One region of the Rhodopirellula halodulae genome, then DNA from elsewhere that is predicted to be linked to it. Evidence: riboswitches for the same ligand, from Rfam matches in the RefSeq annotation. Region 1 holds a riboswitch; the other holds the start of a gene.
What was found. Region 1 has a riboswitch for cyclic di-GMP ahead of LOC70_RS21915 (Flp family type IVb pilin). Riboswitches for the same ligand answer to the same signal wherever they lie in the genome.
Positions count from the first base shown of each region.

Region 2: another riboswitch for cyclic di-GMP. It lies ahead of LOC70_RS16420 (hypothetical protein); the one in region 1 lies ahead of LOC70_RS21915 (Flp family type IVb pilin).

Region 1 is NZ_JAJKFV010000029.1:2,455,532-2,470,940, forward strand. Features, by position in the region: gene LOC70_RS21875 (DoxX family protein) at 1-666, shown strand, start outside; gene LOC70_RS21880 (Gfo/Idh/MocA family protein) at 683-2,524, shown strand; gene LOC70_RS21885 (sulfatase family protein) at 2,716-4,305, shown strand; gene ilvA (threonine ammonia-lyase) at 4,321-5,568, opposite strand; gene lptB (LPS export ABC transporter ATP-binding protein) at 5,585-6,571, opposite strand; gene lepB (signal peptidase I) at 6,592-8,679, opposite strand; gene LOC70_RS21905 (hypothetical protein) at 8,909-10,321, shown strand; gene LOC70_RS21910 (DinB family protein) at 10,401-11,612, shown strand; cyclic di-GMP riboswitch class I at 12,027-12,139, shown strand; gene LOC70_RS21915 (Flp family type IVb pilin) at 12,313-12,492, shown strand; gene LOC70_RS21920 (A24 family peptidase) at 12,933-13,490, shown strand; gene cpaB (Flp pilus assembly protein CpaB) at 13,772-14,884, shown strand; partial or broken gene LOC70_RS21930 (type II and III secretion system protein family protein) at 15,231-15,409, shown strand, end outside.
Region 2 is NZ_JAJKFV010000029.1:918,585-933,993, reverse strand. Features, by position in the region: gene LOC70_RS16475 (multiheme c-type cytochrome) at 1-121, shown strand, start outside; gene LOC70_RS16470 (hypothetical protein) at 118-1,263, shown strand; gene LOC70_RS16465 (tetratricopeptide repeat protein) at 1,260-2,492, shown strand; gene LOC70_RS16460 (MogA/MoaB family molybdenum cofactor biosynthesis protein) at 2,531-3,046, opposite strand; gene LOC70_RS16455 (cation:proton antiporter domain-containing protein) at 3,064-4,830, opposite strand; gene LOC70_RS16450 (hypothetical protein) at 4,918-5,169, opposite strand; gene LOC70_RS16445 (HEAT repeat domain-containing protein) at 5,261-6,799, opposite strand; gene LOC70_RS16440 (hypothetical protein) at 6,940-7,305, opposite strand; gene LOC70_RS16435 (hypothetical protein) at 7,367-8,215, opposite strand; gene LOC70_RS16430 (DUF1501 domain-containing protein) at 8,368-9,738, opposite strand; gene LOC70_RS16425 (DUF1553 domain-containing protein) at 9,748-12,567, opposite strand; cyclic di-GMP riboswitch class I at 12,948-13,032, shown strand; gene LOC70_RS16420 (hypothetical protein) at 13,115-13,762, shown strand; gene LOC70_RS16415 (TadE/TadG family type IV pilus assembly protein) at 13,848-15,071, shown strand; gene LOC70_RS16410 (TadE family protein) at 15,127-15,409, shown strand, end outside.

The DNA of each region.
Region 1 (15,409 bases):
TATCGCGACCGAATTGGCGAGCATTTTGGGTTTGACGAAAAGCAAACAGCAGCGGCGCAAAACAACTACGCCAAAGCGGTCCAGCAATACGAATACGTCATCGAGCTGAATGCCAACGACATCGAGGAGTTCGAACTGGGCCTGGGCCGAGTCGACGATTTGGATGCCGATAGCGTGGCTGGCGGAGTCAGCTCGTTGAGCGGTCAGCGAGAAGCCGTCCGAAAAGAGCTGGCGCAGAAAATTGGTCCTGTGTTCTCGCAAATCGATGCGATTTGGGAGAATTACGAAACCGCACAAAACAAACTGGCAACGCCGGAACAACAGTCCCGCTACCTTGCGTATGAACTGGTGAGGCCGCGTTTGCAAATGATGGACACCAGCGTGATTGATCGCTTGGTGCCTTACTTTGACATGGCAGTGGGTTGGTGTTTGTTGCTGGGGCTTTTCACCCCGGTCGCCGCGTTAGCTGCCGCTGGTTTTCTCGGTTCTGTCTTTTTGAGCCAGTACCCGCCAGAAACGGGGCCGACCTCCAGCAATTATCAGCTGATCGAGTGCATGGCATGCTTCGTGTTGGCCGCCACGGGGGCGGGACGCTTTGCCGGGCTCGATTTCTTTTTGCATCTCATCATCCGAAAATTCTGCGGCAATGACGCCGCCACTGCGTGACCGGGAGTCCACTCAAATGGTAGATAAGCTCAACGCCGATCAAAAAGAAGTCGGCTCACACAATTACTATTCCGCCGTCGGCAGTTACTACGACGTCAACCGTCGCGATTTTCTCCGCGGCATCGTCGCTGCAGGGGCGGTCAGCGGTGCCGGTCTGGGTGCGGCTTACTTTGGATACGGCAAAGTCACCGATCCGGTCCGAGTCGCGGTCATCGGGACGGGGGACGAGGGCAACGTGCTGATCGGTGGTTGCAACCCGGAATATGTTGACGTCAAAGCAATCTGCGACATCCGCCCCTTCAGCCAACACCGAGCGTTCCATGGCGATTGGTCGTCATCCTCGGCTCTGAAGCGTCGGCCTGGATTGATCAGCGTGGCTGGTTACAAGGACGAAGCCGAAGCACGCAAGAACGTGAAGGTCTACGACGGTTCCAACGGCGGCATCATGGCTTGCCTGGACGATCCCGACATCGAAGCGGTGATCATCGCATTGCCGTTGTTCTTGCACGCTCCCGTTGCGGCTCAGGCGATGGAACGTGGCCTGCATGTGCTGACTGAAAAACTGATGGCCCACAACGTGGCACAGTGCAAAGTCATGTCGCGAATGGCGGGTGAAATGGAAGACAAGAATGGCAATCCCATTCACTTGGCGACCGGTCACCAGCGTCACTACAACGTCAAGTATCAAGACGCGATCAACCTGATCCGTTGGGGATTGCTCGGTCAGCTTCACCACATTCGTGCTCAGTGGCACCGTGGCAACGTTCCCGGTGCCGACAGTTGGTCCATGCCGATCCCCGGTGGAGAAATGGTCAATGGCAAGAACTTTGACCGCATCGCGAAAGACATCGCTCACCGTCAGAAGTTGCTGGCGGAGACGACGGATCCCGATGAGATGGTTCGTTTGCAAAACGAGATCGCTCAGTGGACCGCTTGGGACGCTGACAAGAACGTGAATCCGAAGGAATTTGGCTACAACGATTTCTCCGTCGGCGACAAAATGTTCACCGCGATGGAAGAGCTGCATCGTTGGCGATTGTTCGATCGCACCGGTGCGGGTTTGATGGCCGAACTCGGCAGTCACCAACTGGACGCGGTCAGCATCTTCCTCAGCTCGCTCCGCGACGACGGAAAGAAGGTGCATCCACTGAGCGTTCACGCCGTGGGTGGTCGTCACATCATGCCGGTGGATCGCGAAGTCGGCGACCACGTTTACTGCATGTTCGAGTTCCCTGGGCCGGAATACAGCAGCACGTTTGACGTTGGTTATTACGACCGAGTTGAACGCTATCCGAATCCAGACAGCCCCGGCAACGGTCCCGTGGCTGGTTACGACACCGATCCGAACAAGAAAGTTGTTGTGACCTACTCGTCGATCAACGGCAACGGCTTCGGCGGTTGGGGTGAGGTCGTCATGGGAACCAAGGGGACGTTGATCTTGGACAAAGAAACCGACGTTTACCTGTACCGCAACAGCGACACCAGCAGCAAAGTCGGTGTGGCCAAGAAGGACGCCGGTTTCGCGTTGGATACTTCAGCCAGCGGCGACTACGCGGCACCTGTTGCACAAGCGGCGTCGGCTGGACCTGTCAGCCGTGGTTATCGCGAAGAAATCGAGCACTGGGCTTACTGCATCCGCAACCCAGACGGCGAAAACCGTCCTCGTTGCTACCCCGAAGTCGCCATGGGTGACGCCGTCATCGCACTGGGAACCAACGTGGCTCTGAAGCGTTCGGCAAAGGGCGAAAGCGGATACCTGAAGTTCGAAGAGGAGTGGTTCGACATCGATAGCGATGCAACTCCGGACGACAGCGATATCAAGACCGAAACCGAATTCATGAAGAAGCCAGTGGCGTAAGTCGTTGCTTCTGGAATTCGAAATGCGACACGGCGGCTTCGGTCGCCGTTTTTCGTGCGCGGTGCGGGACCGGCAACGCCATTCGCTCGATGGTCGTTGGCTAAGATAACGTCCTCGTTAACGTGACAGAACGATGACCAATCCGAACCGCTGAGCCAGCCTTGATGATGGACCGAATTTCTGTTTCCCGGATGTCTTTGATGGTCGTGCGATGTCGGGTGACTCTGTTTGGAATGGTGGCGTGGTTGCTGATGCTCGGCATGCAGCAAACCACGTCATTCGGTGACGATCGTGATCCCGGACAGGCGGATCGTTCGCGGATTAGCATCCTGCCCAACATTCTGATCGTGTATGCCGACGATCTGGGGTATGGGGACCTGTCTTGCTACAACGCGGAAGCGGCTTATCAAACACCGCGGCTGGATCAATTGGCGGCGGAAGGCATTCGATTCACGGACTCGCACAGTCCGTGCACGATTTGTTCTCCGTCTCGTTACGGATTGTTCAGCGGGCAATGTGTGTTTCGCACCGGGCGACGTGTGACGGCGTTTGAAGGAGCCAGCGGTCCCAGCTATCTCACGCCGGAGGATTGGACCATTGCGGAAATGCTGAAATCCGTCGGTTATCGCACTGCGGTCTTTGGCAAGTGGCACGTCGGGCTGACGTGGGTGGATCGCGAAGGCAAGCAACTGCGGGGCGGGTTTCGAGATGTCGATCAGATCGACTACGAAAAGAGCACGCCGCTGGTGGATGGTCCCAATGCACACGGATTTGATGTGTCGTTCATCACACCCAACTGCCCGACAACTGACCCGCTGTATCTGTACATCGAAAACGGGATGGTTCCCGTGCCAGCGAGTCAACGTCATCTGCGGAACACCCTGCCCAATCCGGGCGGGAAGTGGCGATGGGACAACGACGAAGGTTGGAAGTCACCGGGATACCAATTCGTCGATGTCGATGAACTGTTCTTCGAGAAGGCCAGCGATTTTCTAAAAGACCATGTTGAGGCACGCGGTGATCAGCCGTTCTTCGCGGTGGTGTCGACTCAGATCGCTCATGCCCCGGTGCTGCCTGGTCCGCAATATGCCGGCAAGACGGACGCGGGGCCTCGGGGAGACTTCGTTCGACAGTTGGACTCTTTGACCGGGCAGCTATTGGATCTGTTGCGGGAGCTTGGCGTGGACGACAACACCTTGGTTGTCTTCAACTCGGACAATGGTCCGGAAACAATGCATACGATCTGGATGCGTGCAGATCACAATCACGATCCGGCGGGCGGATGGCGAGGCATGAAACGCGATGGATGGGAAGGCGGGCACCGCGTTCCGATGATGATCAAATGGCCCGGCAAGATTGCACCCGGACGAGTATCGAATCAGTTGATCAACACGACTGACTTGTTCAGGACGCTCGCTGCCGCCGTTGGGGCGGACATGCCAGCGCACGCGGCGAAAGACAGTTTCAATCTGCTGCCGGAGTTATTGGGAAATGCTGACGATGGTGAGAGCATTCGCCCGTACATGTTGACGCAAAGTTTTCGCGGCGAATTTCAACTGCGAGCCGGTGATTGGAAATATTTGGATCACGCAGGGTCCGGAGGTAATCGGTACGACAGTCCATTGATGAAGCCACATTCGGCTGGCGTCGTGGAGGACGGTTTTCCCGGTCAGCTCTACAACCTGCGGGACGACCCTGGTGAGACTCGCAATCTGTACGAATCCAATGCGGCGAAACGGGAAGAAATGAAGTTGCTGTTGAAGTCGATCGTGGGATCGTGATTGGAACAGCGGTGCTCAAACGAGCAGTTCGAACAGCATGCGTTGTTCGTTGACGACCTGGAATTCGATGTTGTGTTTGGTCATCCGGTCGAGCAAGCCTTGGTAGTCGTCCCGGTGGGCGACTTGGAGGCCAACGAGTGCGGGCCCCGTTTCTCGATTGTGTTTCCGCGTGTATTCGAAGTGGGTGATGTCATCGGTGGGCCCCAGCACGTTGTTCAGGAACTCACGAAGTGCGCCGGCACGTTGCGGGAATTTGATGATAAAGTAATGCTGCAAGCCCTCATAAAGCATTGCTCGGTCGCGAATTTCTTCGGTGCGCGTGATGTCGTTGTTGCTGCCGCCGACAATGCACACGACCGTCTTGCCACGAATCTCTTCGGTGAGTTGTTCCAAAGCGGAAATCGCTAACGCACCCGCCGGTTCAACGACCAAGCCTTCGTCGTTGTAGAGCTGCAGCATGACGCTGCACACTTTGCCTTCGGGAACCAAGACCATGTCGTCGATGACTTCTTGCGCAATCTGGAAATTCAAATCGCCAACACGACGCACGGCGGCACCGTCGACAAAGTTGTCGATCTTATCCAGCGTGATCACTTCGCCCCGGCGGAGGCTGTCGTGCATAGCAGGAGCGCCGGCCGGTTCGATCCCGATGATCTTGGTCGATGGCGAAAGCTGTTTGAACACGCTGCCCAGACCCGAGATCAGTCCTCCGCCACCAACGGCAACAAGCACATAGTCGATTGGTTCCGCGTGGTCCTCGAGAATCTCCAACCCCACGGTTCCTTGTCCTTCGATGATTGCTGGATCATCAAAGGGCGGGATGTAGGTCAATCCTTCGGCGGTAGCGAGGTGGGCCTGCGAGGCCGCGTCATCAAAGGTGTCACCGATCAGGATCACCTCGACGTGTTCCTGGCCAAACAACTTGACTTTGTCAACTTTTTGTTTGGGTGTCACGGCGGGCATGAAAACTCGGCCGCGAATTTTCATGGCGTGGCATGCGTAGGCGAATCCTTGAGCGTGGTTGCCGGCGCTGGCGCAGACGACTCCCGCGGCCCGTTGTTCGTCGCTCAGTTGCGACATGCGGTTGTAAGCCCCGCGAATTTTGTAGCTGCGGACTTCTTGCAGGTCTTCACGCTTGAGCAGAATCTCCGCGTCGTAAGTGGCGGAAAGGCGAGCGTTCCGCATCAGAGGCGTGTGCCGTGCGACACCAGCGATGCGTTCGCGTGCCGCTCGGATACGTTCGGCGGCGATCAATGAAGTCATGTGGATGCAGTTCTGTTCAAACGTCAGTCACACGTCGGCGTGGAACTTGCCGACGCGGTTGTGCCGCGGGTGCGGAAGGTTGTGGATGGGCCGCGTCCGGACGGATGTTGGGTGCCGCCGCGGATGGGCCTGGTGCCATGTTAGTTGGGCGAGGTGCCGGGGGAGAGGCAGCGGGGCGGTTTGCCGTTTCATCCATTGGGACGCCCGCTGCCGCATCGAGGTCACCTAAATATTCTTCGCGGACTTTCGGATGCCGCTTCACTTCGTCAGGCGTGCCGTCAATCAGGACTTGGCCCTGGTAGATCACGTAACAACGATCCACCGTGGTCAAAATCTCTCGCGCGGCGTGGTCGGTGATCAACACGCTGATGCCTGAATCGCGGAGCTGTTGAATGACGCCTTGGATCGACTGGACCGTGACCGGGTCAATCCCCGCGAACGGTTCGTCCAGCATCACAATTCGAGGATTGGAGACCAAGCAGCGCGCGATTTCGAGTCGACGACGTTCACCTCCGGACAATCCCGCTGCCCGGCTTTTGCGGATGTGAGTGATGTTGAACTCTTCCAGCAACGCTTGGGTGCGTTCCTTGCGTTCTTTGCGGCCGACGCCCAGCAATTCAAACAGAGCCGAGATGTTTTGTTCGACCGTCAGCTTCTTAAAGACACTGGGTTCCTGGGGCAGGTAGCCCATGTGACCATCGCGAGCACGCCGGAACATGGGCCAGTCCGTGACGTCCTGTCCGCTGAGGTACACGCGGCCTTGGTCCGGTTGCACCAGCCCGCAAATCATTCGGAAGCTGGTTGATTTTCCAGCACCGTTGGGGCCCAGCAAGCCGACGATTTCCGCATCGCCGACATGCAAATTGACGCCGTCCACCACGCGTCGTCGTCCGTAAGTCTTTTGCAGCCCGACGGCTTCCAGCACCGGTTCGGATGACGATGCGAAAGCGTTCGCCTCGGTGTCCTGTTGAGGAAATGAGGTGGGAGTGAATTGATCCGTCATGTTCGATTCCTTTCGATGCATCACTTGATGCGTTGCATGCGATCCAAGTTAGGCCAAAACGGAAGGGGTTTTTTCCATGGGTGCGGCCAGAAGACCAGCAAGGCTTTGCCGACCAACAGATCGCGAGGCACGTACGAAACATCCGCGAATTTGTAGGCGTCTTCATCGGGGCTTTGATACATCCCCAATCGAGTTTTGTTTCCTGCCCAACAGCGAGCGTCGAGGCTCTCGGGGCTATTGTCGCCCATCGGGAAGAACTGGTCTTCATCCATTCGGAAGGAAACGGTGCGGCGAGCTTCCCAGCCGGGGAACTCGGACCAAATGGTTGGTTCGCCCATCAAAATTTGAATGTCGCGAACGATTTCGTCGGCTTGTGAGCCGGCACCGACAAAGCGTCGGAGTCGCCCCATGTCGTAGTCCAACATGCCATCGTTGCTGTTGTTGACCGCGATGTAGTACTTGTCGCGTTGGATCAGCATTTGATGCAGTTCAGCGGAGCCACCTGATACACCGATCGCAACCGGAGCAGCGTCCAACGGATTTCCCGCCCCATCGTATTGCGGTTGATTCTGATCGGGAGGAACGATCGCGGCGAAGTCGAATGTGGTCGGCGTTTCGAACGTGATCACTTCGTCATCGACCCACAGCGTCAGTTGGTTGTCCGCGTTGCTGAAGCGAATCGCGTGACGTTGTCCGGCGCGGATTGACGTCTGTGCCGTTGGACTGAGATTGTCGTTGCCATCGAACTTAAACGACTGGGGTTCTGCGGATGACCGGCCCATTTCCAACGACAGCGTGGCATTGCCCGTTTGCAGATCGATGTGGCAAAGATGGCGGACGCCAGCCTCGACAATTTCCAAGTGAAGTTGTTTTGCGTCGCCGGAGGTCTCGATGTCTTGGGTGACGATTAAATCGCCGACCCAGTGGATTCCTTCCGAGCCATGATTGGAACCGCCGTAAACGACCGTGCCTCGAAACTGTGCCAAGTCGCCGCCGGATTCGTAATTGCTTTTGAAGACACCGGCCGTTCGGCTCTGACCCAGCAAGCGTTTGAAGAGCGACGCACCCGGAGCTGGTTTCAGGTCGTAGACTCGGTCCGAGTCCACATGCAGGTAAGCGTCGTAGGCATAGAAGTCGGTGATCAATCGACCGCTTTGAGGATCGATGTCTGCCAGGGAACCTCCCGCGATGGCATCTCGCCATTGAGATTCGGTTGGGAAACGGTGGTAGTAACGGAGCCATTGAGTTTGGTCGCCCTCGGCTTGCACGGTGGCAGTCAACCCATCGGGCGACGCGGTGACTTTCCATGAGTTCTCGGGGGCGGTCGATTGACCGGGTTGCCAGGGCTGCAATCGAGACGGGTAGTTCGCATCGAGCAACGCTTTGGCTTGATGGTTGCTGTCATAAACCAAGTGGCTCATGGCGAGCAATTTTTCAGGTGGCTTGCGTTGGATTTGTCCAATGTTTTCGATGCGGTCGAAATCGCTGCCGTCGATGTCACCGGGCTGGTCGGCTTTTGCGGCTTCTGAATTCGGACGGGCGTAGATGTCACCGTGGCGGATCGAAACCGTTTCACCGGGCAGACCGACCAATCGTTTGATGTAGTTCTGTTTTGGGTTCACGGGGACTTTGAAAACGATCACGTCCCAGCGTTGAGGTTCTTTCAGTGTGTAGGCGAACTTGCTGACCAGAATCCGGTCGCCGCTGAACGTTTGTTGATTGGGATCGTTGGCGAGGTCCAATGAATTGACGTGGCGGCAGTTCGGGCAAATGCCTCCGACGACCGCGTTCTCGAGGGCCGGGGTACGGTTTTCGAGGCTGGCGCCAATCGGAAACTGTTGGCCGCATTGGTCGCAGAAAATGTCTTTGTGGGCACCCATCAATGCGGGAGCCATGGATCCGGTGGGAATCACGAAGGCTTCTGCGATGAACGCACGGAACAGCAACGCCAAAATGAACGCGACCGCGAATGCTTCGACCGTTTCGCGGGAGCCTTGCAGGCGGAAAACGGCGGCGCGTTGCTGAGGAACAGACATGGCATCAAAAGCCGCCTGTGCTTCGGAAACCGTGTCCTCGGCGGTGGTTTTCGATTCGATCGGTTGATTCATAACGTTCGAAAAACGGGGAAATCGCTGGAAGGGAGCAGTCTAGCGAAAGTTCGGCTCGACCGGACCATCGGTTTTTTTCGGCCAAACCGGCGCAATCGGGCCAAACGCAAGGCGAGCATTCGGGGTGAATCTGGGCGCCGGGTGAGGACGATTCCTCGGATAGAGGACACTGCCACGCTCTTCCACGGACGAAGAGGAGCCTCTGTTCACCGCAAGGATGATTTCTCTCGTGAAACCCGTCGCCCCAGCCACCGAATTTCCAGCCCCCCGCTGGATCCTGCCGTTGGTTTTGGCCGCGACCGCCATGGCGTTGTTCACGGTCCAATCGCCGGAGTCCTCGATCGCGGAATCAGCAGACGTCCGGGATGCTCGACCCTTCGACGTTTCTTCTGCGGTTGAGCCCGCTGCAACTGCTGATCCGGAAATGAAATTGGTGTCGGCCAAGATCAATCGGACGGGGTCGCAGTTGAGCGATCGGTCCTCGATCCAGTGGGACGACTTGAGTGAAATTCCCGAGACGGGAATTTCGGAAGCGGACGCTCAGTTGGTTGCTTCGTCCCGGTCGGATTTATCGGGGGTATCCGGTACCCAGGTCAGCTACACCCGGTACGAGGTCATGCAGTGGGCTTATCAAAATTCGCCCGAAGCCAACATGATTGACCAAGAAATACGATCGGTTTCATGCGGTGTGGATTGCGATGATGAAGACGCAATGTGCCAATTGCGGTTGATAACATCTGTTCTGGCAGAAATCGCTCTGGGACGTCGAGCCGATGATGCGGCCGAAGCAGCCAAGGCTTACGACCGACTGATCGCCGCGCAAGACGGAATTGAAATCGCCGGCGAGGGTTTGCGTGTTCAGGACCGATTGATTGATTTGGCGAACGAAGCGGACCGATTGGGCGTTCCCGATGGAGACGTGTTGCAATTGCAGCAGGCCAAATTGGTTTGGCAAGACATGCAGTTGCAACAGAACTTTGCCACCCGAAAGCTGCGACAAGAGCTCGCTCGTCGAACCGGGCGACCGGAAGCTGAGGTGGCGATCGCGTTGATTCACGAGCCGCTGCAAACGTTGGAATCGATCGGATCGGTTGATACGGGGCTCAGCGTCGCGACCGCTTTGGAAAACCGCAACGATTTGAAAGCGGTCAAAAAGCTGTGCGCTGGAATGCGAACTTGCAACGTGTCATCGGCACGTCAGCTGATGGGTGCCATCAATCCGGGCGTCGGTTTGGCAATCGCCTCCGCGGGAGCCAAAGGATTGCTTTCTTGCCTGCATCCTGACACCAGCGGTCGCGATTTGAATTGCCGACGTCAGCAATGTTCGCTGCTTCGCGAATCACTTTCGGGCGTTGTTCGCAACGAAACGCTGCAGGCCGTCCTCGACGTTCGGTTGGCTCAATCGCGTTTGGAGTTGATCGATCAGCAATTGCTGTGGGCTCAAGAACGTTTGCAAGAAAAGCAAGCGGCGATCGATCTGGATCAGCAACCTGTGGGCTCGGACGATCTGATTCGATTGGAAATTCAGCGTGTTCGCGGAGATCAGTTGGCTCGCCGATTGGATTTATCGCTTGCCATCACGGAATGGAAACGCGTGCAAGGAATCGTGCAGCAATCAAGACGAAGCGGCGTGCTACGATAGCGGCTGGTCATTATCCAATGCGATTGCCGGAACCACCCGCATGTTCCGGATCATTGCACCGCTTCAATAGGACGTTTCCATGCTTCCGGCTGCCCCGTTGTCGAGAACGCCGCTCTTTCGCGAATCATCTGGGTTCGCCATTCGTTTGCTGGCGAGTCTCGGATTGCTTCTTGGGACTGTGATCGCGGGCCCTTTGAACAGGGCAGATGCTTCGCCCGGGGATCCCGCTCTGGTTCAGATTTGGCCGAACAAGGTGGTTTCGATCGAAACACACTGGGGATTTCGCGTTGCGATCACGCATGGGACGAAACCGACGGAGAATCTGGGCAATTGCGATCTAACGGTCGATTTGGGCCGGGCGGAACAAGTTTGGCTGCAACGTTTGCCGAATGAAGATGCTGTCCGAGCAATCAGGCAGCCAAGCGACCTTGCACTTTCGAAATCAGATCCGAATTTGGTCGAGGTAACCGTCGAGTCAAACCGCATGGCGGTGATTCAGGTGGATGGCATGCGGATCGTGGTGGCCGCCGACGAATTAAACGCGAGCGAACTAGAGCAATTCGGGCAGATTGATCTGTTGGTAGGCGACCCGTCGGGGATTGCTGGTGTGTCGGATCCGTCTTCGGATAGCTTTGTGATCCGCAATTGGATACCGTTGGATCAAACCAAGGCGGACGACATCGGAACCGATGCGGCGAACCAATGGGAAACAAGAACTCGATCGCACAATGCGGTGGCGGTATCGGCAAAGACACCAAAGTTGGAGAAGCAGCCTCCCGTTCGTTGGCTGATGGCGACGGAAGTTTGGACCATGCCCGATGAGATGGACGAGCTGTTTGTCGCGATGGAACGTTCTTGCCGTGAGTCTCAGACGATTTTCGCCGATTTGTCGGTGGCTCAGATGAATTTCCGTCCGGCCAACGGAACGCACACGCCGCGTTGGAATGTGGAACACATGATGGGGCGTCAGCTGTTGTTCTTCTCTCAGATTTACAACGCGATTGATCCGTCGATTCCGGTGATGGATCTGAACCCCGCGCAGATGCCACCGGATTATGAATTCGCTCACGCGGATTGGACGGGAGCGGAAGAGGCTCGGCAGATGCAACGCGTCAGCAAGTTCACGCGGCGTTTTGCCTACTTGTTGGATGGTTACGCTGTCGACGAGAAGGCACCAGCCAGTCGCTGGCCAACATTGGCAGCGCTGCTGAAGCAGATGGAACGTCACTACGGCGAGCACACCGCGAATACTCAAAAGAAGTTTGAGTTACCCGGTTGGCCCAGCGAATGATTCGGCTGCACGCGTGGATGTTCGCGTAGGCTGGTCACGCTGAATGATCGCGGATTCGAAGCTTGTCGTGAGCAAATGCGGGCAGGCTGAGTGCGTTTGCATGGCATGTATCGCCCAGTCCCATCCGAGTAGGGGTGGATTCGAATGTTCGGCGTGGGGCGGCGATGTGGTGTGATTCCCTGCGACACGGTGTCCAAATGTGCGGCACGCAGCGCGTTGCAATCGTTAGGACCGGTGCAACCCGGCATCTTGCCTCAGCGTTAAGGTTGGGGCAAACGATCTTTTTTGACACCTTCGTTTTCTGTCGTAGTGTTCGGTAGTGAGAAAGTGAGTTGCGGTTTCACGCGGCTCACTGCCCTGCTGAACGGTCGAAGGTGTGTTGCCTTTTTCAGCTTGGTGGGGTCAGCCGAAGTTCCCTGACAAAGGCAAACCGTTCGAGAGGACGGCACGCAAAACCACGGGTCCGTGAGTCGGCCGAGCGTCTTTGATGTCGCTGGGCTTGGCTTCAGGAAAGCCGGGTTGCCGTGGAAAGAACACGTGATGTTTCTTCGGAACATCCGAGTTTGAACCGAGGCTTGTCAGTTTGATTTCCAACGACGAAGGCTGTTGTCACGTGGTCGATTCACATCGAGTCGGCTGACACATTGTCGCCGGGTTAACGAGACATCTTCGTGGCCCCCGTTTTTGTCTGGAGTTAGACATGAAGAAATTTGCTGAAAACGTTGTTGCTTTCTTGAAAGAAGAAGACGGACCAACTGCAGTTGAATACGCCGTCTTGTTGGCTTTGATCATCGTCGTTTGCATCGGTGCTGTTACCACGATCGGTAACAACGCCAATGACAAGTTCGGCGAAGCCGGTGCAGCGATCGCCGCTAACTGATCGCTTGCATGGCGGGCTCGTCCCGTCAATTTGGCGACATCCCGAATGGCGGTGGAAGCGATTCCACCGTCCTTCGGAATCGCCGCAGGGGGAGCCCTTTTGCTGTGAACTCAGTGGCGTGAGTTGCCATCGGATGCGCCGAACCGTGTCCTGGCACCCGATCGTTTCACGCTTGGTTCATGGTCCAACCTCAATCCAAATCACCTTCTAGCTTGCCCCCGGGCATTGAGCGAATGAACTATCCACTGATACCTGCCGACGCAGCCGCCCACGTATGGCAACTTGCCTGCTGTGGCGTGACTTTGTTGTTCGCCATGTTGAGCTGGCTCATCGGTCCTCGTTGAGACGTTCACCGCCACCAAAAAAACATTCCAATTTGAAACCACCAACGGCGACTCGTTGCACGGACGAATCGACCGAAGAAACACGGGGATATCACCATGGAAACGCTCCTAAATGCCATCACTGAGAACTGGACCATTTGGTTCGTGACGGTGGTCTTGATCGTTGCCGCCGTCATCGACGGTATGATTTTGAAAGTGCCGAACTGGCTGACCTTCCCGTTCATCATTTGCGGTTGGGCTCACTGCTTCATCCAAGGCGGATTGCCAGGATTGGGCTACAGCCTGCTGGGGACTTTCGGCGGCATGATGATGCTGTTGCCACTTCGCAACGTCGGCGGCATGGGTGCCGGTGACGTGAAACTGTTGGCTGGCATCGGTGCATGGTGTGGATTCATGATCACCTTGAAGGCCTTCGCCGCGACGGCAGTGGTTGGTGGAATCATGGCACTGTTCATGATCTGGAAGAGCGGAGCTTGGGAAAAGCACTACGCTCAGTTCTGGACCATCATGGAAGAGTGGCGAACGGTTCGTAAGCCAGAACGATTGGCTGCAATCGCTCGAGAGCGAAAGCCAACCATGTATCTGCTGCCTTATGGCATCCCGATGGCGATCGGAACGATCATCTACTTCGCCGCCACGGGTCAGCTTGTTTGATTCAATTTGAACGGCGAGGGCCGCATGGTTACCCCATGCGGCCTGTCGTCATTTGTGCCCCAAATCATGGGGCTTCTCCCACAATGCGTTGGATTTCAGGTGCTAATTGGTCGCGTGTTAATCTGTGACGATTACGCGAAGACGCCCGGTTGCCCCAAGTGTGTTTACCTCGTGAAGACACACACCCGATACCGTGAGTGACGCTTCCATTGCGGGCGATCGAACCCACGATCGAATTCGACGCGAGCAGTCTGTCAACACTGGTCACCTAAACGATTGCCATGCGAAATAAATCAGTCTTCCTCATCCTGGCGTGCGTTTGCGGCACCATTGCCGCAATCGGCATGAGCCAATGGATGCAAGCTCAGTCGACCGGCGGCAACACCGTTGAAATGGTCGAGATCTTTGTGACCTCCAAAACCATCGACATCGCCGAAGAAATCACGGCTGACAAGATTCGTTTGGAGCAATGGCCCGCTGATCGAGTGCCACAAGGCGCCAGCGGAAAGCTCGAGGACGTCGAAGGAAAATTCGCTCGCCAGCGTTTTTATGAAGGCGAGCCTGTGATGCCGGTGAAGTTGATGGCGGACGCTAATGGTTCCTCGCAAACGATTCCCGTCGGTTACAGCGTCGTATCGATGCGAGCCGATCCGGAAAGTAGCGTGGCGACTTTGGTTCGCCCCGGCGACCGCGTCGATGTGATGGCATATTTCGTCAAAAGCGATCTGATTCCCGAGACCACCGCCAAGTCGGTTTTGACTGGCGTGCGAGTCTTCGCTGTGGACGGACGCACCGAACGTGAAGTGGACCCCGAAGTGGAAGCAAAGCCAGCGAAATCTATCTCGCTGTTGATCCATAAGAAAGACACACCCGCTTGGACCTACGCCAGTGAACTTGGCAAGATCCGCCTGACCCTGGGGAACCCAAGCGACACTCGCGAAAGCGAAGGCGGCAACACCGAAGGCGAAGACTTCCTGAAGTGGTTGTCGGATTATCAAATCGCACAAGCAGAACGTGAAGAATCTGACCGTGAAGAGACGCCTGTTTCGACACCTTCCATCCAAGCCCCTAAGAAGGAAAAGAAGAAGGGCTTCAAGATGCTGAAGATGTCCGGTGGCGTGCTGACGGAATACTGGATCGAAGAGGGATCCAGCGTGCCGAAGGTGCTCAATGAATCCGGTCGAGAAAACATTCAAGAAGACACGAAGGATCTCAGTACTCGTCCGGGGGCGGATTATCCCCTCCCTAGCGAGAACGAACTGGATGAACCGAGTGCACCGACCGATTACAGCTATCTGAATGGATCGCAAAGCCCGTTTTACAACAGCGGCCCATCGCGAGGATCAGAAGCGTTCGGTTCGCAAGACAAAGAATACGGTCCAACCAGCCGCTGATTGATTTCAGCGAACACAAGACGGAAGCCAAGGCAAGCTCGCTGAGTCCAGCGAGTCGCCGCCCACGACCAACGCGTTTGTAACGGAAAGCGTTGGTCGTCGAAGTCGCGAGCGTTCATGGATGAATGCTCGTTGAGAAGATTGAATAACTCGACCCGCCCCGGCAAGGATGCCTCCGATGCGAGTGTGCACTTTTCGAAACTGTTGTGATTCAACGCTGACTCGTTGGATCGCAGCCGCCTTGATGCTGGTGACCGCCAGCGCGACTGGGACGGTCTCAGCTCAGTCCGCATCGACTTTGACATCCGCCGCTGGCGACCACAAAATCAGCCAGACCGTCGAAAGGATGGACCTGATTGTCAAAAGTAGTCGCATCCTGTCGTTGAACGAACGCATTCCGCGATTCCAGGTTCACAACGAAGAGGTGTTGGGCGCGACACCCGTTTCTGAAAACCAAATTCAAGTCTTCGGGAAAACGCCGGGCACCACGCAGATCAATTTGTGGGACACGGAAGACAAGCTTTA
Region 2 (15,409 bases), 1.5 Mb from region 1:
ATGCCACATGCCGCTGACCGAGTGGACTCAGGGCATCTCGTTCCACGACCACTGGATCCGAGTGGTCGACGACGATTCGGGAGCGACACAGACGGCCCCGCAAACCGAGGTGTTGCCATGAGTGCTGTCCTGGAGAATCCGACCACACAATCTCACCCCACTCCGAATGCCGACGCATCCCGTTCCTCCGGTGCAGTTCAAGCCAATCCATCCAGCCGAGGTGGATTCTTGTTCTCCCCTTGGATCGACCTGATCTTCGTTGCCAATTTGCTTTGGCCGCTGGTGGTGTTTGTCGATGTCTTTGGTGGCACGACGGCTCACGAAGGCTTGCTGTTTTGGCAAATCTATTTCATCACCGCACCACATCGCTGGATCACGATTGTCTTAGTCGCCGTTGATCACCACAAATCCCAAGATCGTCGCTGGCTTTTCGGCGCATTGGCGTTGGCCATTTTGGTCGTTTGTTTGGGACTGCAATTGGGCACCGGATCGTTGCTGTGTTTGGGCATGATCGATTACGTGTGGAACGCATGGCATTTCTCCTCTCAGCACCACGGCATCTACCGCATCTATCAGCGCAGATCGGATTCCAAACCTCGTGTTCAGTCCGATCCATTTGACCGCACGTCCAAGATCGCGACTGAACAGGCCCATTCACGTCGGCTTTCGACCCACCACTCGGCAACCTTTCAAAAGTTCCTCTTCCGAGGATTCTTGCTCTATGCCATCGCTCGCGTGGCGGGTGTTGGTTGGCCGGAAGGCCCGTTCCCCACTCTGAACGCGATCACTCAACTGGATTGGCCCATGTTGCTAATCCCCGTCGGTTTCTGTGGGGTCGCGGTTCAACGATCGCTCCGATCCGGCCGCGAATCTTTGGCGGGCACCGCTTACCTGTTCAGCGTGATGGCTCTGTTCACATGCCTTCTGCTGGCCGCTCATTACGAGAACAGCCGCCTCGTCATTCAGTTGGCACTCGCCTCCGCCATTTTTCATTCGATGGAATACATGTCCATCGTTACCTGGTCGATGAAGAAGTCCGGCACGCTACCAAACAGTAACCCGCTGACGCGTTTGTCCAAGATCTGGATGCTTTTCTTGGTCGCGTTTGTCTTGGTGATCGGCCTCGGGAACTACTTGATGTCTCGCGGCTACTTTGAGATTTGGGTGTTGGCCAATCTCGTCGTTGCATTCTGGCACTATTGCTTTGACGGGATGTTATGGAAATCGCCCAAGCCAAAGGCACAAACAGGAGGAGGTGCATGATCCAAAACGATCCCTCCCCTCGGCCAACATCCAAGTTGCTTGGACTAGTCATCGCGATCATCATCGTTGCATATCTGCTGGGCCTGCGTGCTTGCAGTCAGGAACCAACAAAAGAATTGCGCTGGTTCGGACGAGAAGATCTGTTGGTGACATCGCTTCTGGCGGCCTTGCCGCTGGGGTTTGTTCTCGCACACCGTCTGCAATCAATCTCCGTCGGCGGCAAAGTCGCCATCGCCGGGCTGGCAATCAGCCTTTCATGGGCGATGGCCATCTTGTCACCACCGCCGGCGGCAATCGATTCATTCCTGAAGGTCTCGTCCTTTCGAATCCTATTGGCGACTTGTGCGACGTTCGGATCTTGCCTGTTGCTGTCCGGCGCTCAAGGTTGGTTTGTCGGCGACGGGGCAGGGCAGGGCGGAAGAAATTCAATCAAAACAAGCGGCACCAACCCAACATGGTTGTGGGTTCTTTCTTTGACGATGGCGATCGGATTGCCACTTGCCTACTGCCATTCTGCGGGCGACGCCTTGCAAGCCAACTTAGAAAAGTCGCTCGACGATCAACGTTTCTCACTGGCACAAAAACAATGCCATCAACTGGTTTGGTTTCGTCCAAACGCACTCGTATCAGACACGCCGCTCAAGACTCTTCGTGAACGAATCAATGAACGAGTGCAGCAACTGACTCTTGCAGTTTCGCAGCCACTGCCTACTCCAGTCACCATGGGCGCAATCGGCACTCGCATCACACAACTCGTCCAGCTGGACAGAAACGAAGAAGCCCTGAGGCTGATCCGTCCCATGATGACCGGTCGAAACTTTCATCCGATTGCATTGGACTATTACGGGTTGTGTCAGCAGCGACTGGAAAACGCCGACGAAAGCATGCGAGGCTACCAGCGGTCATTTCAGCACTGGGAACGTCAACCCAATGGTCCAGCCAAGGCGGAAGCGATGGCCAGTGCTTTGAAAGGCATCGCTTACGCGGCACGTCAATCAGGCAATCGCCGGATGGAAGAAGATGCCTATCTCGCACTGATTCAAATGCGTCCGACGGCCGAAAACCACTTCCTTTTGGCAACCTGCTACAAGGAGCACCAAAAGTCGACGCTGGCGGCCCAACACGCGAATCGGGCGGCCGAGTTGGATCCGCAATACGGACCGCAAGCTCAGTCAATGGTATCGCAACTTTCGCGAGATCACTTTAGCTGTTTCTTGGTACCGCGTTGAGCGAACCCGGCGTCAGAACCTCAGCCGATCCGCCGTGATCAACGTGTCGCGAGAGAAACCGCGTGACGCAAGATCGGCAAAACACACTGGGTCATTCCCGTCGTGACCGCTCCGGTCGAACCGGGGAGTGCAAACAAGACCTTGGTTCCCATGCGTCCCGCCGTTGCACGGCTGAGCATCGCCTTGGGGCCAATCTCGGCATAGGAGATCGATCGGAACGTTTCGCCAAACCCCGGCAAGCTCACATCCAGCATCGATTCAATCGCCTCGATTGCCAAATCTCTCGGTGCGATGCCGGTGCCACCGGTGGTGACAATAGATTCCACCGTTTCGTCGGATTTCAACTGGCGAAGACAATCCTTCAACCCATCCAAATCATCGGTCAGCCAAAAGCGGTTCGCCACAACGTGGCCTGCTTCTTCGAGCAATGACGCGACGCGATCGCCACTGCGATCCTCCGCTTTTCCTCGAGTATCGCTGAGCGTGATCACCGCAACTCGAACACACTTTTCCGCATCAACGTCGGGGCAACCACACTGGGTTGAATCAGCCATCTCTGAACTCGCTTTCTTCACGACTCTTCTTGATTGGATTCCAACAAACCAGCACGCTCCTGAGCATCTTCTAAGAAGTAGTTCAGGTCGTTGAGATCATCCGCGTGCAACACTTCATACGCGTGGGCAGGACTCCGGGAACGGTACAACTGTTCGCGAATGTTGATGTCTCGGGTGATCGCGGTCGCGAACGCCGCGAGGATTTCGAGGTGTCGTTTGCGGCTGGATTCGGGTGTCGCCAGCAGCAACACGGCGTGGACCAAACGCCCATCCGGCGTGTCCAATGCAATGCCTTTCTTGCTGATCCCCAACACACCTTTGACTTCTTTGGCGCCTGGTTCGTCGATGATCGCGTGAGGAATCATCAATCCCGACCCCAAACACGTCGTTTGACTCTCTTCGCGAGCCCAGACGGATTCGATGAATTTCTCTTGAGGAACCTTCATCGGAGTGGTGGCATATAAAAGCCCGGTGAGCTTCTGAAAAATCTCCTGCTTGTCGCCATCCAAGTCCACCATGATTCGGTTTTCTTGTAGGAAGTCCAGCAAACGTGGACGATCCTTCTTCGCCTCTCCCGTTTGCGTCAATGCGAACCGGGTTGCGCTCGGGCCAAGCAATTGGTTGATCGCGAGTGCAGAGAGGCCGACCGTCGTGACCAACGACTTGACCTCTTCGGAAAACCCTGACTGCTCGCTGGCGACCAACAAAATCAACCCGACCGCGACGCCGCCGTGTGGCAACAATGACATTCCCAAATAGCGACGCAAGTTGTCAGTGGCTCCTGACAGCGTCATCGCGACATAAGCGCTGACTGATTTCGCCGCCAACCTGGCCAAGAAATACAAAGCCACCAAACCAATCACCGGTGGGATTTGGGTGAAGTCCAACTTCATTCCGGCAAAGGTGTAAAACAAAGCAAACAGAGCACCGCCAATCGAATTCAAATAGGCTTCACCGGAACGAACCAAATCATGGCGACTGTTGGTGAGCGTGATCCCGGCGAAGGTGCAAGCGAGAATGCCGCCGGAGGTCCCGAAGCTCGCCGCTGCCCCCCAAGCCCCCAAGACAACCGCGACCATCAATGGCCCCAAGAAGGCCGGGCTGACCACGGTTCGTACCAACACGATCGCCAGCAACGAACACAACGCTCCGATTACAAACGTGACCGCGAATTGGACACCAACACTCTCGAGTGCATGCAGCCAACCGGATTGATCCGCCAGGAAGGTGGAAATGAAAACAAACACCGCCACGGCAACCATGTCGATCAATCCGATTGCCGCCAACAACGTGCGGGTCAGGATGCCTCTCGCGCGGGCTTCTTGAATCACCAACACTGTCGTGCCAGGCGCACCCGCAATGGCAATCGCGGCAAACAGGGCTGCCGGCGGCAAAGCCATCGACGGGTCCAACACCCGACCGCCGAAATACATCAACAACCCAACGGACAAGGGTGTGATCAAGGCTTCACCTAGAAGCAACAATCCGATCCGTTTGCCGGTGTTTCGAAGACTTCCGAAATACAATGTTGCGCCGACCGTGAACGCAATGAATCCCAACACAAAATTCATGTAGGGACCAAAGCGATCCAAAGCCGACGGATCCACCACGGTATCCATCCCAGGCAAACGCAACTGCCGCAGCAGAATGCCAGTTGCAATCCAACCGGTGACCTTGGGCAATCGAATCAGAGCAAACAGTTCACCGCCCAACACTCCCGCCGTGAGAACGATCGCCATGTTGAACAGCGGATCGTCGAAGTGAAGGTTCGGAAAAAAATCCATCATTGGGCCATGATTCGCCAGTTGGAACAGCTAGAACAGCCAGAATCCTAGGGAAAAATGGCACGTTTGGGAACGCGACCACGCGAATCAGTGGACCATTTCGTCTGGGTCGTCCAACAGCCGATCCGCTTGATGAACCGCTTCGACCAAACTTTGAATTGCTCCCGAAACGCGATTCAACGTCGGGGCCAGATCCGCCAAACACTGTTCCTCGAACTGCCGGGCCGGCTCATCCTTCCAAACCGACTTGGTCTGCTGCCACTGTTGGACAAACTCATTGAACTCATGCCGCAATTGGTTCTGCGTCTCTTGAAGCGGTCCCGTTCCAAAGGCCTTCATGAATTGGTCTCGGTTGTAATTGTATGATTCTTCGAAACTTGGATCCATCTGAAAGACCGCCCACAACGGGAGCTCTTATCGGTCGCGTTCGTCACTCAGACAGGCCGCTGGGATTGAAAGTCCGCAGCATCTTCCGGCCTTTGTAGAGGTTGAACAGATCTTCTGGACTTGGAGGACGCAATCTTCCTGCCGTGGGCAAATCGATGGTTTCCAAACCGTCGGTGACGACCACACAAGTCTTCTCGTTGCGAACGGCGGTGAAGACTGCCGCGGTTTCGTCAAGGAAGAAACCGAGGCAATCAACTTTCACGTCTTCGTAACCAACCCGTTCCAAATACGTCTGCAGTGGCTCGATGATCCGGCGTTGAGCCTCGTTGAACTCTTTCGATGGGACGGTGAAGATGTCTTGATGGTCCGCATGCCATCCCGCGTACATCGCATAGATATCCTCGGGCGGTAGATCCGCCACGTCGCATGACATCGTGAACACCGTGGGCCCCGTGATTCCGATGTTGCTGTATTGTTTCTCGCCAAAATTGTATTCAAACCGGACCAAGAACACGTCCACTGGATCGTTGAAGCTGGGCCAAAGCATGCGACGTGAATCCACCACCTCCACACCCGTCGGCGGCACGCCCATTTGCTGAGGTTGGGTCAACCACAACGCCATCTCGGCCTCGGCCGTGGCGGATGGTTCACGATGAACGTCGTCGATCAGATCTTGTAGTCCCAACTCGTCCGCGTAAGCGATGGCGCGAAGTCTCGCGGCCGGTTCTCCCGCCAATTCTGCCAATCGCTCTCTACCATTTTCTTGACCCAGCTTAGCCAAGGCTCCCGCGGCCTCGCATTGAACGCGGCGATGCTTCAAATCCAATGTCTTGTTGAGTTCGCCAATCGAACTCTCGTCACCGATCAAACCAATCGCATCGCACAATGAAACGGCCAACGCCACGGCTTCTCCAAGCACCGCTTGAACCTGATCGACTTCCGTACCGAAACTGCGTGGGTCTTCTTCAAACCGAGCCAATCGTCCGGCAACCTGACCCAACAACGCATTCAACGCCGCAACACGCTCACGTGCGGGATGGCTGTCAACTTGGTGAGTCCGAGTCACGTGCCCCGCCAAATCCAATACCGGTGCCGCCAACGATGGTTCGCCCATGCAATCTAGAATCGCCGGAAAAACCACGTCAATCGGCCAATCCCGATGCTGCATCAGGGGACTGAGAATTTGAGCCGAAGCCATCCATCCTTTTGGAGGCGACTCCATGAGCTGTTGCACCAAAATGGCAAGCGATTCGTCGGAACGCATCATCGCCAACAACTGCAACATCAGATGGCGGTTGGAGACTTCAGGTGACAGCGCCACCATGATCCGCCGAATTGACTCCGGATTGATCTGCAACAACGCGTCGCCTTCGTCTCGCAACGTCTTCAGATGAATCAATCGCAATAGCCCGCCGGTGATGGCAGGATCGGCATCGATCAATCGCTCCGACTCCTCCGCGAGCGCAGCGATCAAAGCCGGACCACTCAGCTCGGCATCGTCGGCAAATTGCTTGAGCGTCACTCCAGCTTGAACGGGATCCGCACCGGGGGACAGCAAGGGATCAAAAGAGATTTCCGACAAAGGTCTAGGTTCCAGGTTGAGGTGAATTTCTGGGGCAGGGAAGGGCAGGGCAGAGCAGGGTGGTCAACACGGCGTTGCTGTGGATCGTTGCCATAGCGAGTCGCAACAATACCATGTTAAAACTCGCTCGCGATGCTCCGTCAGGAAGCATCCGAATCGGGGTCGTACGTCAAATCAGGATTCACGGCATCGCTCCAGCCGAGTTGATCAATGTCGGATGGCGTGGCCCATCGGCTGTTGCCACGATAAAGGTGCGATTGATCGACCGGACATTTGGGATCTTCGGCGTCAGCGTAGACATGCACCCCATTCAAATCGGGTTGCAACCAAATGGCTTCGCATTCGTCGCAAACCACCAAACCGTACGTGGGTCGGTCGTTGACCAATCCGCACGCGCGGATGGAACACAACCCTTGTTCGCAAATGGGACACGAACCGACGCTGAACCGCGGGTTCGATTTTGAATCGGCAGACGATTCGTTGGAGGGTGGGTCAAGCTGGGACACGGAATAAATTTCCAACAATACGAAACGGATGAATTGCGGGTGAGATCGTGTTACCGAGAGGTCACAATGGAAACGCGGTGATCAAACGATTGCCTTCCATGACCAATCGGACACGCCGAGCCATTGGATTGCGACGCTGGCGGCCATCACGTCCACCCACATACCCAACTCGTTTTCCCATATCGACGGTGTAGATCGTTCGGTTGCCATCCACTTCTTTCGTCGTGCGTTGATTGGCTTGTGCCTTCTCATAGGCCTTGTCGATGGTTGCCAAGGCTCCGGGCATGTCACCGTCAAATACACCGTGTTTGCCACTTCGATTGGGCTGGTCCTTGGTGTGACGCCGCAGGTGTTCCAGACGGTGACCTTCCGCGCTTCCTGGCGTATACAGCACGCCGGCCGGTGATAGATATCGATCTGGACTGATTTCCCGCAGCAGACCGTACTTCAGATCGCTTTGCTCCGCGTCCGCATCCCGCGAAGCGGTGCTGTTCGTCTTGGACGAACTCGCCGGGTCGCCTCGGGTCATTTTTGACGCGAGCGGTCCAGGCGAATCCTTTCGTATCGATTCCGTTCTACCGGTCTTGGTCGAGGCGTCGTCAGGCTTTGACTTCTGCGAATGGACCGCTGACGCCTTCGATTGTGAGACCGAATCCGATTGCTTCGGCTTTGCGGAACTGGCTTTGGGGGAGTCAACAGGTGCGGTCGACGAACGATCCGCCACCTGCTCTCGCGAAACTTCGTTGGCGGGCAGTGCCGGCAAATTCCATCCGGTGGCATCATTGATGGTCGGCCGCAACAGCGTGTAACCGCCGATCAGCACAGCGATGACCACCCCAGCCGCCGTGGTCTGTTTGGCCTTTTTTCCGCCGGACCGGTGCGGTCCAGAGCGATTTTCAGCAGCGTTCATGTCGAATGGTTCGCGGCAGCGTGTTCAGAAGAGAGCGTCAAAAGATCCCAACTTACCAGCCAACCCCAAAACTGGCCAACCAGCACGAAATTGTCGGCCTCGAAGGTGTCACTCACGCAGTCCAGAACTCACATTCGGCACTCGACCATTGATCAACCGTTCAAAATTTCCTCGACGATACGGCCGTGGACGTCGGTGAGGCGGAAGTCTCGGCCGGCGTAGCGGTAGGTCAAACGCTCGTGGTCGATGCCCAATTGATGCAAGATCGTGGCGTGCAGGTCGTGCATGTGGACTCGATCTCGCACGGCGTAGTAACCAAACTCATCGGTTTCACCGTACGTCATTCCGCCGCGCACACCTCCGCCTCCGAGCACCATGCTGAACCCCTGTGGGTTGTGGTCCCGTCCGTTGCTTCCTTGCACAACGGGCGTTCGTCCAAATTCTCCACCCCAGACGATCAACGTGTCTTCCCATAAACCGCGTTGTTGCAGATCCGCGATCAAGCCAGCAATGGGCTTGTCCGTCGTTGCGGCGTTCTTGTCGTGACCTTTCTTGAGATTGCCGTGCTGGTCCCAAACCTGACCACTGCTGACCGTGATGAAACGGACACCGGCTTCCGCCAGTCTTCGGGCCATCAGACAACTGCGACCAAAGGAATCCGTCGCCTTGTCACCGATCCCATACAGCTCCTTCGTGGTTTGCGTTTCTTTCGAAAGGTCCATCACCTCCGGCGCAGCACCTCGCATGCGATTGGCAAGATCAACCGCCTCGATTGCACCATCGGTGGAACGATCGCGACCGGAGACTTCGGCGTGCGCACGATTGAGTCGGTTGACCAAAGCAAACTGATGATCTTGAGCCGAATCCAAGTAGGCGATCTTGCCATCCCCGATCTTTCCGTTCTTGCCGATCACGGTGGCTTGATGCTTCGCGGGTAAGAAAGCAGCCCCATAGTTGCGAGGGCCGCCGTGAGCCGTCGCGGGAGCAATCGCGACGTGAGCCGGCAAATCCGGATGAGCCGACCCCAAGGCATAACTCACCCACGCACCAACACTCGGACGAACAAAGTTATCGCTTCCCGTGTTGACCATCCCAACGGCTTGCCCGTGAGATTGACCACGAGTGTGCATGGACCGGATCACGCAGAGTGAATCCAAATGCTTGCTCATTTCCGGCAACAAATCGGTCGCCCACAATCCCGCCTCACCATGCTGGGACCATTTCCACGGACTGGCCAGCAACGTTGGTTTGGCACTGATCTGCGGCGGCAGATCGAACGGCAAGTCCTTGCCGTTGTCCGCAATCAAACGTGGTTTGTAGTCAAAGGTGTCCACATGCGACGGGCCACCGTGCATGAACAAAAAAATTACCCGCTTGGCCTTGGCAGGATGATGCGAGACGGACGCGGCATCGTTGGTCTCACCGGCCAAGGTGAAACCAGCCGGAACGGCGGAGGCCGTGACCGCCAAGGCTCCCGTGGTCCAAGACGAGTGGACCAAACAATCGCGTCGACTCAATTTCATTGTTCCACCTCAATCCAAAAATCGAAATTCAGTGCTGGCAAAGATCGCGGCGATCCATTCGCGATAACGATCGGCTTCCGTTGGCAAGGTCTTCGCTGCATCGCTTGCCAACCACTCCTGCAAAATCGCGAGGTCCGTGGATTGTGACGGCCGAGTCAACAAGACTTCACAAACCCAGTTGACTCGCTGCTCCACGGTCTCCGTCTCCGCCAACATTTTCTGAGTGGTCAGCATCGCCCATCGCCGCACTTCGGGACTGCCGATCAGCGTCAACGCCTGAGCCGGAACATTGGTGGTCGGACGTTTTCCAACCAGCAGATCGGGGTCCGCCACGTCCAAGTTGGCCAACAACGGCGGAACCTCCGACCGAATCAATGGTAGATAAAGCGTGCGTTTCGGATCATCCAATCCAAACGCGGTGACTGCCTTTGAATTGGCGTTGTTCTGACTCACGAGAGTCGCGTAACCATCCATCAAATTTTCGCGTCCGGTTGAGTCCAACACGCCGGCGGAGACCAACATGGCGTCGCGAATCGACTCCGCAGGAATCCTTCGTCGACTGCCACGCCATCTCAATTGGTTTTCCGGATCCAGTGCCACGCGGGGATCATCGTCGGACGTGGTCGCCCGAGAGTAAGCGTCGCTGCAAACGATTTGCCGGATCAATTGTTTTTGACGCCAACCATTGCGAACGAACTCCAACGTCAATGCGTCCAACAATTCTGGATGAGTCGGTCGCCGGCCTCGCTCACCAAAGTTGTCAACCGTGGAAACCAAACCATCGCCCATCAAATGCATCCAGATTCGGTTGACGCTGACGCGCGCCGTCAAAGGGTGATCGGGGTCTGTCAACCATCGAGCGAGTTCCAATCGCCCGCTGCCATTCAATGGTTCAAACGCGGTGGTTGATTCACTGAACACGCGTGGGATCCCACGAGCCACCACAGGCCCCAAATTGCGAACCTCACCTCGAACATGGATCGGACAATCCTCCTGCTCATCGCTTGGCAAATTCGCTAGAGCCATTGCCATTGGACGCGGAGCTGGTGCGTTGCTGATCAAACGATCGCGTTCCCTTTTGACCGCATCGCGACGTTCGCGAAGAGCCGACTGCATCAACTCCGACTTGGCGTTGTTGGACGCTTCGTCATCGCCGCGATTTTCTTCGTCAACGCGAACCCACTGAACCGCATCGGCGATCACGTATCCATCGGTGCCTTCGTTGGACAACAAGACCGACGTCTGCGTGTCCGCTTCACAATCAAACTCTTTCAGTACGGAATAAGTCCCCTGTTGCGGCTTCACATTCTGCTTCAGGACCAACTCCGTCACGGTTTCGCCCAACCGAACGGTCACGGGCACTCGCGACGCACGATTGCCGTTGGAGTTGTAGTGCACCCGCAGCTCGTATCGCCCAGCGTCAGGCAGCACAGCACGAAACTCGATTGTCGCTTCGCCTTTGTTGTCGTTGGCATCATGCACGTACCCTTTGCCGACGAACCGAGGCGTGTAGGTTGATTCGACCCAATGTCCTTTTTGAATGGCATCGACGTCGTCAACCACGATGCCCTTCATCTTGTCTTTCGCCGCCAACGCTTTTAGCTCGTCTTCCAGCTCCTTAAGCTCACGATCCAGACGATCGCGAGCCTTCTCGTAGTCGGCAAGCTGCTTGGCATGTTCAGATGAAATCGGCAAAGGCGTCTTCTTCCAAGTGCTGACGTACTGTTGCGATTCGCCGTGCAGTGTTCGTGTGCTCCGAAAGATTCCGGCCAACGCGTAGTAGTCTTCCGTGGTGATGGGATCGAACTTATGGTCGTGGCATCGGGCACAACCGAGCGTCATCCCCAAGAAAGCTCGTCCCACGGTGTCGATCTGCTCGTCCACCACATCCATTCGCAACTTGGTTTTGTCGCGTTCGCTGAGCATCTTGGTGCCGATCATCATGAACGTGGTCGCGACCAACTTGTCGTAGCGATCAGCGTCGGTTTCAGCATCCATCAAATCACCCGCGATTTGTTCGCGAATCATTTGATCGATTGGCACGTCTTCCGCAAAAGATCGAACCAAATAATCGCGGTAACGCCACGCGTTGTGATACGTCGCGTTGAAGTCGCTTCCGTTGCTGTCGGCATAGCGAGCCACATCCATCCAGTGCCTCGCCCAATGTTCCGCGAATGCGGGACTGGTCAGGTACTGATCTACCAAACGACGCCAATGTCGGTCGCTGGGGTCCCGCTGAAAACGATGCAACGTATCCCGGTCAGGAGGCAAGCCCGTTAAATCAAACGCCAACCTGCGAAGCCGCACGCTGGGAGTCGCCATGGATGTCGGTCGAACATCCTTTGCGAGCAACAGATCGTCTAAGAAAGCGTCGATCCAAGAACCGGATTGATGGGTTGTCGGTGCCGGTGTCGCCTTCGGAGATTGAAAGGCCCAAAATTCACGGGCACGTTCCCAATCGAGACTTTCCTTGCCCGGCGTTTGCCAAACTTGGCCATCTTCATCCGTCCGAGGATCCGGTGCCCCTCGCCGTATCCAAGTTTCGAAGTCACGCACCACGTCGGGAGGCAGTTTGCCACTGGGCGGCATTTCAGTGGATTCATACCGAATGGCGGCCATCAGCTCACTGGCATCAGGATCCCCCGGAACAATCGCCGGACCGCTATCCCCGCCGTGCACCCAACCTTGTTTGACATCCAATCGCAAGGAACCACCAAGTTCCTCCGAATCCGCCGCGTGACACTCATAGCAGTGTTCAATCAACACCGGTCGTATTCGGGCTTCGAAGAAATCAAACGACTCTTCGCTCGACTCATCGGCCATCAGCATGCCGAGATTCGCGGTCAAAAGCCAAGCCACCAACAGCGAAAGGCGGATTCGCCGCGATCTCAGCGGGCGGTCAAACCAAGCAACAGCAAGCGAGGCGAGCAGCACGAACGGACTCTTCATTACAGAACCGTCGATCATCAGGCGGGGAAGGAAAGGAGGGGCATACAGACTACACCACCGCCAACTGCGGTGCAAAACCGGCCCCTGACAAGCGATAACACTCAACCCATCGCCTTTGCACTAAACGCACAAATTCGCAACCTCATGAACCGCTGCTTGGTTCGCAGGAATCCTCGCGTTTCGATCCAAAAATCCTCTCCCCAGGCGATTCCGTAACCTATTGTTTTCATTAGCGAAGTTGTGAGCTTCCGTTTAGTCATTCAAGAAAAAAGCAAACTTCGAGTAATCGAAGGACGCAAAGTCATGGATCCTGGCTTTTACTTCCAGGATCGCCAGACCGCCCTGGATGCTTCGACGTCGCACTGATTGAAAGACGCGAACGTCGCGTTGAGCGGGGGGGATCCCGACTCACAACCGAGACTCTCAAATGGCGAATGCTTTTTGTCTGAAGAAAAGGTTCTTAATTGCCGTCTTCGCGATCTGTTTAGGGACGAGTAACATCGTCCTCCACGCGGAAGACTCCAAGAACATCTACTACATCGAAGAGAATTGGGAACTCGTACTCGGTGAGCCAGATCCCAAGATCAACTCGCCTCAAGTCTCATTCTTCGTCTATCCCGATAGTGGCGATGAATCCCGCTACTTTGAGCTTCAACTGAACTACGCGGCGGACGCCACCTATTCAAGCGGCGGCTTTCGCGTCACCGCGGCATCCAACGATCAGATCGTTGACCATGAGCGGGGTGGCAACTTCCAAAACTGGACCGTCGCGAATGATCGGATCCAGTGGACCACAGTGATGGCAGTCCAGGATTCTCGCTACCTGTTCGCAATCAAGAACGGACAGTCATCTGACTGGGGTTCGTTTGGTGGTCCTGATTACCTGGTGGAAATGCCACATGGCTCAGGAAAACGTCTATCAAATTACCACCCCGACAAGAGCCTCGCGAACGTCGACATTGGTTTTGGAGCCAACCGAGTGGACTCCATTCTTTTGAAGAGCGTACGCGTGATCTACTCCGATGGGAGCCAAGAGCACGTCAGTGTGAACGCTTCGCCGACTTCAATCCACTGAAAAAGTCGCTTTGCGTTTGGCTGAACAGCAAAAGATCATCTGCACAACGAACGGCAGAAATCTGATCTGACACCGACAAAGAACGATGAATCCTTCCACAATTGATCACGTTCGATACCTCACATTGACTCCCTTCTCGGACCAGGTCTCTCCGATGAACGATGACAAAATTCTTCGAACCAAAACTTCTTCCCGCAAGGCGGACAGCCGACGTGGTGCAGCAGGAATCTTCGGACTGATTCTATGCGTTGCCATGGTCACTTTGCTCGCCGTGGTATCCGAATTCGCTTACATCAATACCGCTCGGACCGAACTCTCCCGTTCAGCAGACTCAGCGGCGCTAGCGGGTGCTTGGGCGCTGCATGACGCTCGAGTCCGCGGTGACTTGAATGCAAACCAACAAGTGATTTTGGCCGCAGATATTCTGGGGGCCGCCAACGAAGTCGGTGATGTTCAAGCTCACTTGGCGTCCGATGAACGGTCCGTCGAAATCGGAACGTTCAACGCTGGCACGCAAACTTTCTATTCAACAGGAAACTCGAATACGGCAAACGCTGTGCGAGTCAACTTCCTTCTTACCAATTCAGTTCACGGTGAGTTGCCGTTGCAACTTGGTGGCTTGACAGGCAGAAAAACACAATCGCTTTCGAGAAGCGTCATTGCTGCCTTTCAACACAATATTGTTGGTTTCGAGCGCCCCCACACCGAGGCGTCAACCGTTGAAATTCTCCCAATCGCCTTGGATGAAGAAACATGGCAGCAGGTCGTGTCCAAAGACACCGAAGATAAATTCATGTACTGGAACGGATCGATTGCCAATGGAAGTGACGGCTTTCATGAATGTTCGCTCTATCCCACTGGAACGGGATCGCCGGGCAACCGTGGAACGGTCGATATCGGATCGTCCAACAACAGCACCAAGGACATCCGGCGACAAATTCTTCACGGTATTTCGCAAGATGACTTTGATGCTCTTGGAAAAGAACTGATTTTCAACGATCAGGGCGAACTATCTCTCAACGGCGACACGGGGATCAGCGCTGGCATCAAGGCGGAACTCGAATCGATCATTGGCGAAAAACGAATCATCCCGATTTTCCGCCGGGTACAAGGCAATGGCAACAACGCGAATTACACCATCATCGCGTGGGAGGGCATTCGCATTCTGAGCGTTCGGCTAACCGGCCCAATGAAGCACAAGCATCTGACGATCCAACCGGCCCCCATGGTTGCACGTGGTTGCAAGCTGAGCCAAACCGGCGACAGTCACAGCGAATATCTTTACTCTCCTGCAATGCTGGTGGATTGAAACGATGATCTCGAATTCTAAAGCGCAATCACCACCAATTGCACATCGACAGTTGGTGCGTCGATCGAGCTGTCGCAATCCCAAACGAGGCAGCGACCGACTTGGGGCCGCTGCGGTGGAGTTTGCCGTCATAGCACCAATCATGATATTCATGACCTTTGGCTTGATTGAACTGGGACGGCTAAGTCAACTTCGCGACAGCGCCATCCATGCCACGCGGGAAGGCGCCCGGGTCGCTATCAAACCAACATCTTCGGCAATCGAAATCAACAACAGAATCGAAGAAGAATTGGAATTGATGGGCATCCAGGGCGGGACGTCAACGGTGGAGTATTCAA